2 regions of the Bradyrhizobium sp. SPXBL-02 genome follow, and region 1 is predicted to be linked to the other one. Evidence: predicted binding sites of a transcription regulator. Region 1 holds the regulator's gene; the other holds the start of a gene.

Region 1 (5,175 bases):
GCGCGTCGTAAATCTGAGCCTCATCGCTCGAAGCGGCGAAAGGCTGCTTCGATCTCGGCGTCAGACGCAAATTGCCGGAGGTTCGCTTGTGTGAGCCCCTCGAGGACCGCCGCAAGGTGGCCGGGATCCATTTCCTCAGCCTCCTCTCCGCCGTCGCTCAAAGCCAACATGGCGCGCGCGATCTCGTCCTGGCTATCCGCAGGAAGCTGCCGCACGGCCTTGAGCGCCTTTTCGAGCAGTTTTGTCATGGACAGAAGATAAGCCGACCCGAGACCGAAAGGAAGTGTGGCTTCTTGCTGGCCAGGGAGGCCTTTTTGCTTCAGTCCCTCCGCTCAGCTAGAACTTGCCGACCGAGTCCTGATTTGTTGCGGAGTTCGCCCGTGGCCCTGATGCCGGTTTCTGACGCGCTCGCCGCGGTGCTGACCGGCGCCGAGCCGCTGGCCGAAGAGATGGTTCGCCTCGACGAGGCCCACCATCGTGTGCTCGCGCACGATGTCGCGGCGCGGCGCACGCAGCCGCCGGAGGCGATGTCGGCGATGGACGGCTATGCCGTGCGCGCGTCCGACGCGGCCATCGAGTCCAGGCTGACCGTCGTCGGTGAGGTCGCGGCGGGTCGGCCGTTCGCGGGAAGGGTCGGCCCCGGCGAAGCCGTGCGGATCTTCACCGGCGGCGTCGTTCCCGACGGCGCCGATGCCGTCGTGATCCAGGAGGACACAATTGCCGACGGCAAGCATGTCACGATCAAGGAAGCCGCAATTTGTGGCCGGCACATCCGCCCTGCGGGCGTCGACTTCCGCGAAGGCGACGTGCTGCTGCGCAAGGGAATCCGTCTCACCGAGCGCGATCTCGCCCTCGCCGCCGGAATGAATCATCCTTATCTCGGCGTTATCCGCCGCCCGAGGGTCGCGATTCTCGCCACCGGCGACGAGCTGGTCATGCCGGGCACCGCGCCTGGTCCCGGTCAGATCGTCTATTCCAATGGCTATGCCCTGCACGCCCTTGCCCGCAGCGAGGGCGCCGAGACCATCGACCTCGGAATTGCCGCCGATACGCTGGAGTCCACGTCCGCCGGCATCCGCCGCGCGCGCGAGAGCGGTGCCGACATCCTGGTCACGACCGGCGGTGCGTCGGTCGGCGACCACGATCTGGTCCAGCAGGCGCTCAAGGGCGAAGGCATCGAGATGGCGTTCTGGAAGATCGCGATCCGGCCCGGCAAGCCGATGATGCATGGTCGCCTCGGCGCGATGCGCGTGATCGGCCTGCCCGGCAATCCCGTGTCGTCATACGTGTGCGCCTTCCTGTTCATGGTGCCCTTGATTCGGGCCCTGTCGGGCGGTTCAGTGATTCATCATCAGCGCGAGCGCGCCGTGCTGGGCCGCGACCTCGGCGCCAACGATCAGCGCGAGGATTATCTGCGTGCGCGGCTGGAGGTGCGCGACGACGGCACGCGCGTCGCCCTTCCCGTCAGCCATCAGGACTCCTCCCTGCTTGCGAATCTCTCTGCGGCACAGGTACTTCTCGTGCGCGCACCGTTCGCGCCGAAGGCCGAGGCCGGCACACCTTGCGAGGTGCTGCGGCTGCCCGTCTGAGCTGCTGAGCCACACGCATTCCGCGAGTTCAGCCGCGTTCACCATAAATTAAGCAGTTGCGGAACACATATCGAACATATAGTGTCCGTTCATGATTTGTTTCGAGGATGTAGCGGCTTATTGCCGACTTCATCGTCTCGGAATCGAACGACATCAACCGGGGGACTTTGGTCGAGATGTTGACGCGCAAACAATACGAGCTTCTGCGGTTCATCAGCGAACGTCTGAAGGAAAGCGGCGTGCCGCCGTCCTTCGACGAGATGAAGGATGCGCTCGACCTGCGCTCGAAGTCAGGCATTCATCGCCTGATCACTGCGCTTGAGGAGCGCGGCTTCATTCGCCGCCTGCCCAACCGCGCCCGTGCCATCGAGGTGATCAAGCTGCCCGAGCTCCAGGCCGCAGCCGGCAATCGCCGCGGCTTCACCCCGAGCGTCATCGAGGGCAATCTCGGCAAGGTGCGCGCGAGCTCCAGCCCGCCCGCGGATGAGGGCGAGCGCCCCGTCGCGGTGCCCGTGATGGGCCGCATCGCGGCCGGCACGCCGATCGAGGCGCTGCAGACCCGCAGCCACACCATCAGCGTCCCGCCGGACATGCTCGGCTCCGGCGAGCACTACGCGCTCGAGGTGCGCGGCGATTCGATGGTCGAGGCCGGCATCCTCGACGGCGACATGGCGCTGATCCAGCGCAACGAGACCGCCAATACCGGCGACATTGTGGTGGCGCTGATCGACGACGAGGAGGCCACGCTCAAGCGCTTCCGCCGCCGCGGCGCCTCGATCGCGCTCGAGCCCGCCAATGCCGCCTACGAGGTCCGCATTCTTCCGCCGAACCGCGTGAAGATCCAGGGCAAGCTGATCGGGCTTTACCGGAAGTACTGATACCGGAAGTAAGCGCTACGCGCGCTTCGATCGTCGATCCAAGATTGGAGCGGATACTTGTCCGCTCCGGCTGGATGGTCTTTCTGGTTCTGCGCTGACTGTTCGGCGCCTCTTCCCGCGCGACACTCGCCCATGCGGACACGCGGCCATTTCGCTCCGCCGGTAGAGTTGTGCCGACAGCGCCGATAGTGCGGGCCAAATGCAAGGACGCGAGGTTTGTTCCTATCGAATCCGGGAAAGATAATGTGATCGCGTGCTGCGGATGCGAGCCGCAGATTTGCCCATAACCGAGCAGAGCGTTGGAGGCTTCCACTCTGATAGAGGCCTGCGCCTCGAAAGAGACGCGGGTCGCTATCCCAGTATGAGGAGCACCCGATGTGTGACTATAGCCTGCATGCCGTCGCGACGCGCCCCGCCGAAGTTGGCGAGACGATCGTCACGACAACCTTCCGCGGCACCTCGACGCGCGGCTTCGCCTCCGAAGCCGATCTCTCCGTCGCGGTCTGTCTGCTGCCGGGAACGGAGCTCGCTTTCGCCGATAACGTCCGCTACGACAACCGCTGGATCTGGACGCGCACCGTCAACTCCCGCGTCGGCAAGTTCGGCAAGATCGACCCGCACATTCCCGATCGCCATCATGACGCGATCGAATTTCCGGACGGCAAGTACGTGCTGGTGACGCAGCTCGTCGAAGGCCAGCGCGCGACCGTGCTGCAATTGCCGGTGACGCAGCAAGCCATCGAGCGCGAGCACAAGCCGCAGATCGTCGCCGACACGCGGCCCACGATCACGCGCCTGCCGATCGGCTGACGCGGTCGGCCCCGACCGAAAAGTCGAGGGCCAAATTCAAATGCCATCGCCGGCCGCGGCCGGCGAGATGGTATGGTTTGCGTCCTGCGGGATCCCGTCGGACCGGTTTTTCCCCGCATTGATCTTCAATCGTCGGCCTGCAAGTCGGCCTCCGATGGCGTTGCGTCCCGGTTGCGAGGCACGGCCGTCTTCGGCACGAGGCTGCCGTCGAAATCCCCCTCGCCGGCGCCGGCCGGCAGCCAAGGACGGCTTGCCCCTCTCGCCCTCACCGCCTGCACCGAAAAACCCTCTGCGCTTCGCGTCAGAGCCAGCGCGCCCTGACTGGCAAGACGCGCCCGATCGACCACCATCGCCGCGCAATCGGGCGGCGCGGGCCGCGCCGTCACCACCAACGCGGCGCGGCTGCAATCATCGGCCAGCGCGTCGATGCGCGTCGCCAACGCGATCAGCCGTCCGTCCGCGAGCGGCGCCACGCAACCGGACTCGTCACATGACACGCTGCTCGCCAACGAGGCGTTGCCGGCATCACGCGGATCGGCATCTGCGGCCAGCCACTCCTTCAGCAGGAAGCTGTCCTTGCTGGCGCGGATCACTTGCAAGCGCTCATCCCCGCCCCGGACCGCGACGCTCGCGCCATCCCCGGCAATCAGGACATCAGGCTGGCGCACCGACAGCCCCCAGAGGATCGCCGCCAGCAGCACCAGGGCGCCGGACCAGCGCAAGGGCGTGCGCAACAGGCCCATCACGATGAGCCCGAGGCTCGCCGCGATCAGCGGCGCGATCCCGAACGCCGGAATGCGGCCGACGGCGCCCGGCAGGGCCGCCACCCAGCGCGCGACCAGGACCATCCACTCGATGCCGATCCCCATCAACCACCAGAACACGCCGTCGAGCCCGAAAGGCGCTGCGAGCAGTCCCAACAGCCCGGCCGGCATCACCAGCGCCGAGACCACCGGCATGGCGCCGAGATTGGCGAGCACGCCGTATGGCGTCACGCGATGGAAGTGGAAGGCGGCGTAGGGCGTGGTCGCGAGCCCCGCGATCAGCGAGGCCAGGAACAGCATCGCGATCTCGCGGCCGCCCCACAGCGCGATCCGCGCCGTCGCGGAATGATCGGGTGAGGCGAGCAGGTTCGGCATGCCGATCTGCACCAGCGCCACCAGCCCGAGCGTTGCCGCAAATGACATCTGGAAGCTCGGATGCACCAGCGCCTCGGGCGCGACCGCGAGCACGATCAGCGCCGCCACCGCCAGCGTGCGGAAGGTGATGGCGCGGCGGTCGACCATGACGGCGATCAGCACCACCGCCGTCATGAAAAACGATCGTTGCGTCGCGACCTCCGCGCCCGACAGCAGCAGGTAGAACGCCGCCGCGACCAGCGCGGCGGCCGCCGACCATTTCTTGATGGCAAAGCCGGCCGCCAGCCCCGGGATCAAGGCCAGCAGCGCGCGCACCGCGAAGAAGACGACGCCGGCGACGACCGCCATGTGGTAGCCGGAGATCGACAGCGCATGGCCGAGCCCCGAGACGAACATGGCATCGTTGACCGGCGCGGTAATCGCATCGCGCCGCCCCGTGAGCAGCGCCGTTGCGATCGCCCGGTTGTCGCCTTCGAGCGTTGCGCGGATGCGCGCATCGATCGCATCGCGCAGGCCCTGCATGAAGGCGGCGTAGCGCAGCCGCAGGCCGCCGGCATCCGGCGGCCTGGACGCCGTGATCGCGCCCATCACGAAGCCGGAGGCACCGATGCTCTGGAAGAACATGTCGCGCGAGAAATCATAGCTGCCGGGCCGCACCGGCGAGATCGGCGGCAGCAGCCGCGCCTTCAATTGCACGAAGCTGCCGACTTCGGGCGCCGTGCCCTTGCGCACCGAGAGGCGGACGCGCTCGAGCTTGAC
Region 2 (5,175 bases), 1.8 Mb from region 1:
AGATGCCCCTGCGCGGTCTTGCCCGGCGGTACCGGCTCGTCGGGATATTGGTACTTGAGCTGATCGAGCGAGAACTCGATTGCGTCCGCAAAGCGCATGGTCTCTGCGATCGCCTCGGGAAAATCGCGGAACAGCCGCGCCATTTCGCGCGGCGTCTTCAGGAAGCGCTCGGCATTGGCTTCGAGCTTCCGTCCAATCGCCTCGATCGTGGTCTTTTCCCGGATGCAGGTCAGCACGTCCTGAAGCGGACGGCGGCGAGGATCGTGATACAGCACCTCGTTGGTCGCGAGCAACGGCACCTTGGCCTTTGCGGCGAGATCATCGAGCTGCGAGAGGCGCCGCCTGTCGTCGCCGCGATAGAGCAGGCTCGCCGCCAACCACACGCCCTCGGCACGGCTATCCCTAAGCTTTGCGAGAACATCCAGCGCCTGCGCCGGCTCGAAACGATGCGGCAGCGTCAGGATCAGGAGCTGGCCTTGCGAGAATTCCAGGAGATCGGCGAAGGTGAGACGGCACTCGCCTTTCTCGATCCGCGTGATGTCGTCGCCGCGCTTGCCCCTCGTGAGGAGCTGGCACAGCCGGCCATAGGCGGCGCGATCGCGTGGATAGACCAGGATGTCGGGCGTGCCATCCATGAAGACGATACGGGCGCCGATCAACAGTTTCGGCTTGTGCAGCACCTCGTCATTGTCGAGCTCGTTCCAGGCACGCACCACGCCGGCGAGCGTGTTGTGGTCGGCAATGCCGATCGCGGGAATTCCGAGCTTGCTGGCCTGATGCACATAGGCGCGCGGATCCGAGCCGCCGCGCAGGAAGGAGAAGTTTGTGGTGATGCCGATCTCGGCATAGCTAAGCGTAGTCATGCGAACAGACCGTGCACATACCAGCCGGGAGACGCCGGCTTGCCGTCACCATCGAACACCTCGCCTTCATAGAGACCGTCGCGAAAGATCCAGAAGCGCAGGCCCTCGGCATCCTCGATGCGGAAATAGTCCCGCGTCAGTTGCTTGCCGTCCTGCCGCCACCATTCCATGGCGATGCGCTCGGGCCCCTCCACCCGCACCACCGCGTGCAGCGCGCGGCGCCAGGTGAATTGATGCGGCGGGCCATCGGGCACGGTCGCGAACGGCACCTTGATCGGCTCCGGCTTGTCGAACAGCCGCAAGGGACGCAGCGGCGGCTCGCTCTCGGTACGAACAGGCCATTCGGCCTGCATGGCAGCCGCGAGATGATGCTGCGCCGATGCGGCCAGCACCGCGCTTTCGGGGATATGGGTATCCTGCGGCAGGTGCACGACGACGCGTTTTCCCCCGATGCGCGCGGCGATGCGGTCGATCAAAGCGGCGAGTTCGTCATTGTCGTGGACATGAGCATCGAGATCGCGCTGCTCCTGCACCACGATCTCGGTGCGGCTCGCCGACAACCGCACCATGTCGAAGCCGAAGCCGGGATCGAGGGGATCGGCGAGTGCATCGAGCCGCTCGCGGAACAGGCGGTCGACCACGGCGCTTCGCGTTACGGGGCGTCCGGTTTCGACCGTGATCGCGCGCACCACGCCGTCGGTGCGGAAGAACGTGGCCTCGAGTCGCCGCGCGCCTTTGCCCTGCTTCTCCATGGACGCGATCAACGTGTCGGCGAGCCGCGACAGCGTCATCGCGATCATGGTGTCGGTCGCGATCGGCTCGGCAAAGCGTTTTTCCACGATGTAATCGGGCAGCGGTTTTCGCGGGCTGATCGGCGCATCGCCTTGCCCCAGCGCATGGGCGAGCAGCGTGGAGAAGCGCGCCCCGAACCGCGCCGTGATCTCGGAGGCGCTGCGCGATGCGACATCGCCGATGGTCTTCAGCCCGGCCCGGCGCAGGCCGGTGGTGATGGCTTCACCTGCACCGAGCGCGGAGACTGGAAACGACCTGATCGCCTCCGCCTCGCCGCCATCGGCAACGATGGTGCCGGATGCCTGCCGCGTCAGCGTGCGGGCGCAGATCGAGGTGCCGGCGATCGCCGCGCTGACGGCAAAGCCTTGCCGGCAGAGCGCGCGGACTAATGTCCGCAACAGCGCCGCCTCGCCGCCGAACAGATGGGCGCAGCCGGTGATGTCAAGAAACAGCCCGTGCGGCACATCGAGCGCCACCAGCGGCGTGAAACGGTCGCACCAGTCGGCGATATCGTTGAGCGTCTTGGAATCAGCGACAGGGTCGGCGTCGAACACACGCAAGTCCGGACACATCGCCCGCGCATTGGCGAGCGGCTGGCCGATATACAGGCCGAGGCGCTCGGCGGCCTCGTCCAGCGCATGGATCACCAGCGCATTGTTATCCTTGATGACGACGATATCAGGCTCATGATTGGCCTTACCCAGCCCGGCGCTGTTGAAGAAGCGCTGGATCCTGTCGATGGGCAGGCGCGGCAGCCACAGGCTGAGGATACGTCGACGGTTCACTGAACTGGCACTCATCACAATTCCATTCCATGATCCACCGGCCGCACGGGCCATGACGATTGCGCAAGAGCTCGGCATCGAACACCGGCGCGCCCCAGGCACTCCACACCGAGCCCGGCGGCGAATGCGCCGCACGCAGCATCCATCGCGTCTCCGCGGTCGAGGGCAGCGGCTGCGCGGCCATCCGCAGCAAGAGCCCGGTAACGCCCGAACCTTGCGCGGCGAGCGTCAACTTGCGGCTCGCCACGAGATCGAACTGCCTGATCTCGCCCCAGAGCTCGAGCACGACGGCGCCGAGCGCATCGCAGGCAAGCGCATCGGCCGAGGTGCGTAGCGCGCTCTCGACATCGGCGGCACGCACCATCACCAGGCGGCGCGGATCGAGGCCGAGCTCGGCGAGCCCGCTCATCGACAGCGCGCCGGCCTCGAGCTCCGAAAAATCCTGCCGCACCCATAGCAGCGGCCGGCGCGCGCTCACGCGCCCGGCAAGGCCCATGACAAAGCCCGTCGCGGCCGCGCCCTGGCGGCCCTCGCAAAACACCTCGTGGATCGCCGCGCGCGCGAGCCCGCCCTTCAGCGCGCTGTCGGCCTCGCTGTGGCCGAGGCCGACGCGATCGTGTTGATGCAGGACCTCCGCCGTCTCGATGCGCTCGATCTGGCCGCGCAGGATCGCAAGCGCGCTGATGCGTGCGCCGCTCATGCTCGCCGCTCCTTCAGAGATTGATGCCGTGGCCTTCAAAAGAAGAACCAACGGCTGGCTCATTTGTTCATGATATGTTCTAATATAAAGCTAACGGCGCCAGAAGAGTCAATCGAATTGGCGCGCTGTCGGATTCATGAGCTGAATCAAAGGGATTCCTAAATGGACGTGCAACGCAAACTGGAGATTCTGGCGGATGCCGCCAAATACGACGCATCCTGCGCCTCCAGCGGCACCGAGAAGCGGGATTCCAGTGATGGCAAGGGCATGGGCTCGACCGCGCCAGGCATGGGCATCTGCCATTCCTACGCGCCGGACGGACGCTGCATTTCCCTGCTCAAGGTGCTGCTGACCAACGCCTGCAATTACAATTGCCTCTATTGCGTCAACCGCGCCTCCTCGAACGTAGCACGCGCCCGCTTCACCATCGACGAATTGGTCAAGCTCACGCTCGACTTCTACCGGCGCAATTACATCGAGGGCCTATTTCTCTCCTCCGGCATCATCCGCAGCCCTGACTACACGATGGAGCAAGTGGTGAGCGTCGCACGAAAACTGCGCGAGGAGCATCACTTCCGCGGCTACATCCATCTGAAGACCATTCCCGAGGCCGACGACGCGCTGATCGCGGAGGCCGGCAAATATGCCGATCGTCTCTCGATCAACATCGAGATGCCTGAGGAGACCAGCCTGCAGCAATTCGCGCCGGAGAAGGACGTGCGCGCGATCCGCCGCACCATGGGTCGGCTGCGGCTGAAGCTGGACGAGGCCGAGGAGAACCGCACAACGAAAACAAAGGCCAAGCCGCAGCGCTTCGCGCCCGCCGGACAAAGTACGCAGATGATCGTCGGCGCAGATAGCGCCTCCGATCACACCATTCTCCACACCAGCGCCAATCTCTACGGCGCCTACCGGCTACGGCGCGTCTATTACTCCGCCTTCAGCCCGATCCCCGATGCCAGCCGCGCGCTCCCCCTGCGGGCGCCGCCGCTGCTGCGCGAGCACCGGCTCTACCAGGCCGACTGGCTGATGCGGTTCTACGGCTTCGATGTCGGCGAGATCGTCGACGACAGCGCCATGCTGCCGCTCGACATCGATCCCAAGCTCGCCTGGGCACTGCGCCACCGCGACCGCTTCCCGCTCGACGTCAACCGCGCCAGCCGCGAGGAGCTGCTGCGCGTTCCGGGGTTCGGCACCAGGACGGTCGAACGCATCATCGCGACGCGGCGAACCACCACGATCCGCCTCGCCGATCTCGCGCGGCTGCATGTGCCCCGCAGCAAGGTGCTGCCGTTCATCGTCCTCAGCGATCACCGCCCCGCCCCACACCGGCTCGACGCTGCCGGGCTGATCGAACGATTCAAGCCCAAAGCAACTCAACTGGGATTTGGCTTCTGATGCAGTACATCACCCTCGACACCGAAACCGATTTCGACGGCTGGCGCAAAGCCGCGCGGAGCCTCGTGCTTCACCACGTGCCACCCAGCGATGTCACCTGGACCGTGCAAGGCGGCGAAGCGGAGTTGTTCGCGCCGCCCGCGCCGTCTCCGATCCTCGAGGTGAACGACAGCACCTTCAATGTCTCGGCAAAATTCGTCGAGCTCGCGAAGGCGGCGATCCTGCACCGCGACGGCGAGCGCTTTGCGATCCTCTATCGCCTGCTGTTCCGGCTGAAGGACAACCACGATCTCATCGAGGTCGCGACAGACCCCGATGTCGCGCAGGTCACGGCCATGGCGAAAGCGGTCTATCGCGACGAGCACAAGATGCATGCCTTCGTGCGCTTCCGCGAGATCGGCCGGGAACGCCAGGCGCATTACGTCGCATGGTTCGAGCCGGAGCATCACATCGTCGAGCTCGCCGCGCCGTTCTTCGCCAAGCGTTTTGCCGACATGCCCTGGTCGATCCTGACCCCGGACCTCTGCGCGCATTGGGACGGCCACGCGCTCTCGTTCACGCCGGGCGTCAGCAAGAGCGAGGCGCCGGGCGAAGACCGGCTCGAGGAAACCTGGCGGCGCTACTATGCCAGCATCTT

What was found. The regulator LexA, encoded in region 1, represses DNA repair genes until DNA is damaged. The targets are predictions, from matches to a motif close to TGTTCNNNNTGTGTTCNG.
Region 2: ACNJYD_RS26390 (ImuA family protein) is a predicted target of LexA. The motif match lies at 3,205-3,222, and genes of this name have one in related genera.

What each region holds. Positions count from the first base shown of each region.
Region 1 is NZ_CP182474.1:3,887,067-3,892,241, reverse strand. It holds gene ACNJYD_RS18060 (hypothetical protein) at 21-248, opposite strand; gene ACNJYD_RS18055 (molybdopterin molybdotransferase MoeA) at 381-1,589, shown strand; gene lexA (transcriptional repressor LexA) at 1,766-2,467, shown strand; gene ACNJYD_RS18045 (hypothetical protein) at 2,843-3,277, shown strand; gene ACNJYD_RS18040 (ComEC/Rec2 family competence protein) at 3,403-5,175, opposite strand, start outside.
Region 2 is NZ_CP182474.1:5,637,750-5,642,924, forward strand. It holds gene ACNJYD_RS26380 (error-prone DNA polymerase) at 1-863, opposite strand, end outside; gene ACNJYD_RS26385 (Y-family DNA polymerase) at 860-2,455, opposite strand; gene ACNJYD_RS26390 (ImuA family protein) at 2,352-3,140, opposite strand; gene ACNJYD_RS26395 (putative DNA modification/repair radical SAM protein) at 3,303-4,538, shown strand; gene ACNJYD_RS26400 (UdgX family uracil-DNA binding protein) at 4,538-5,175, shown strand, end outside.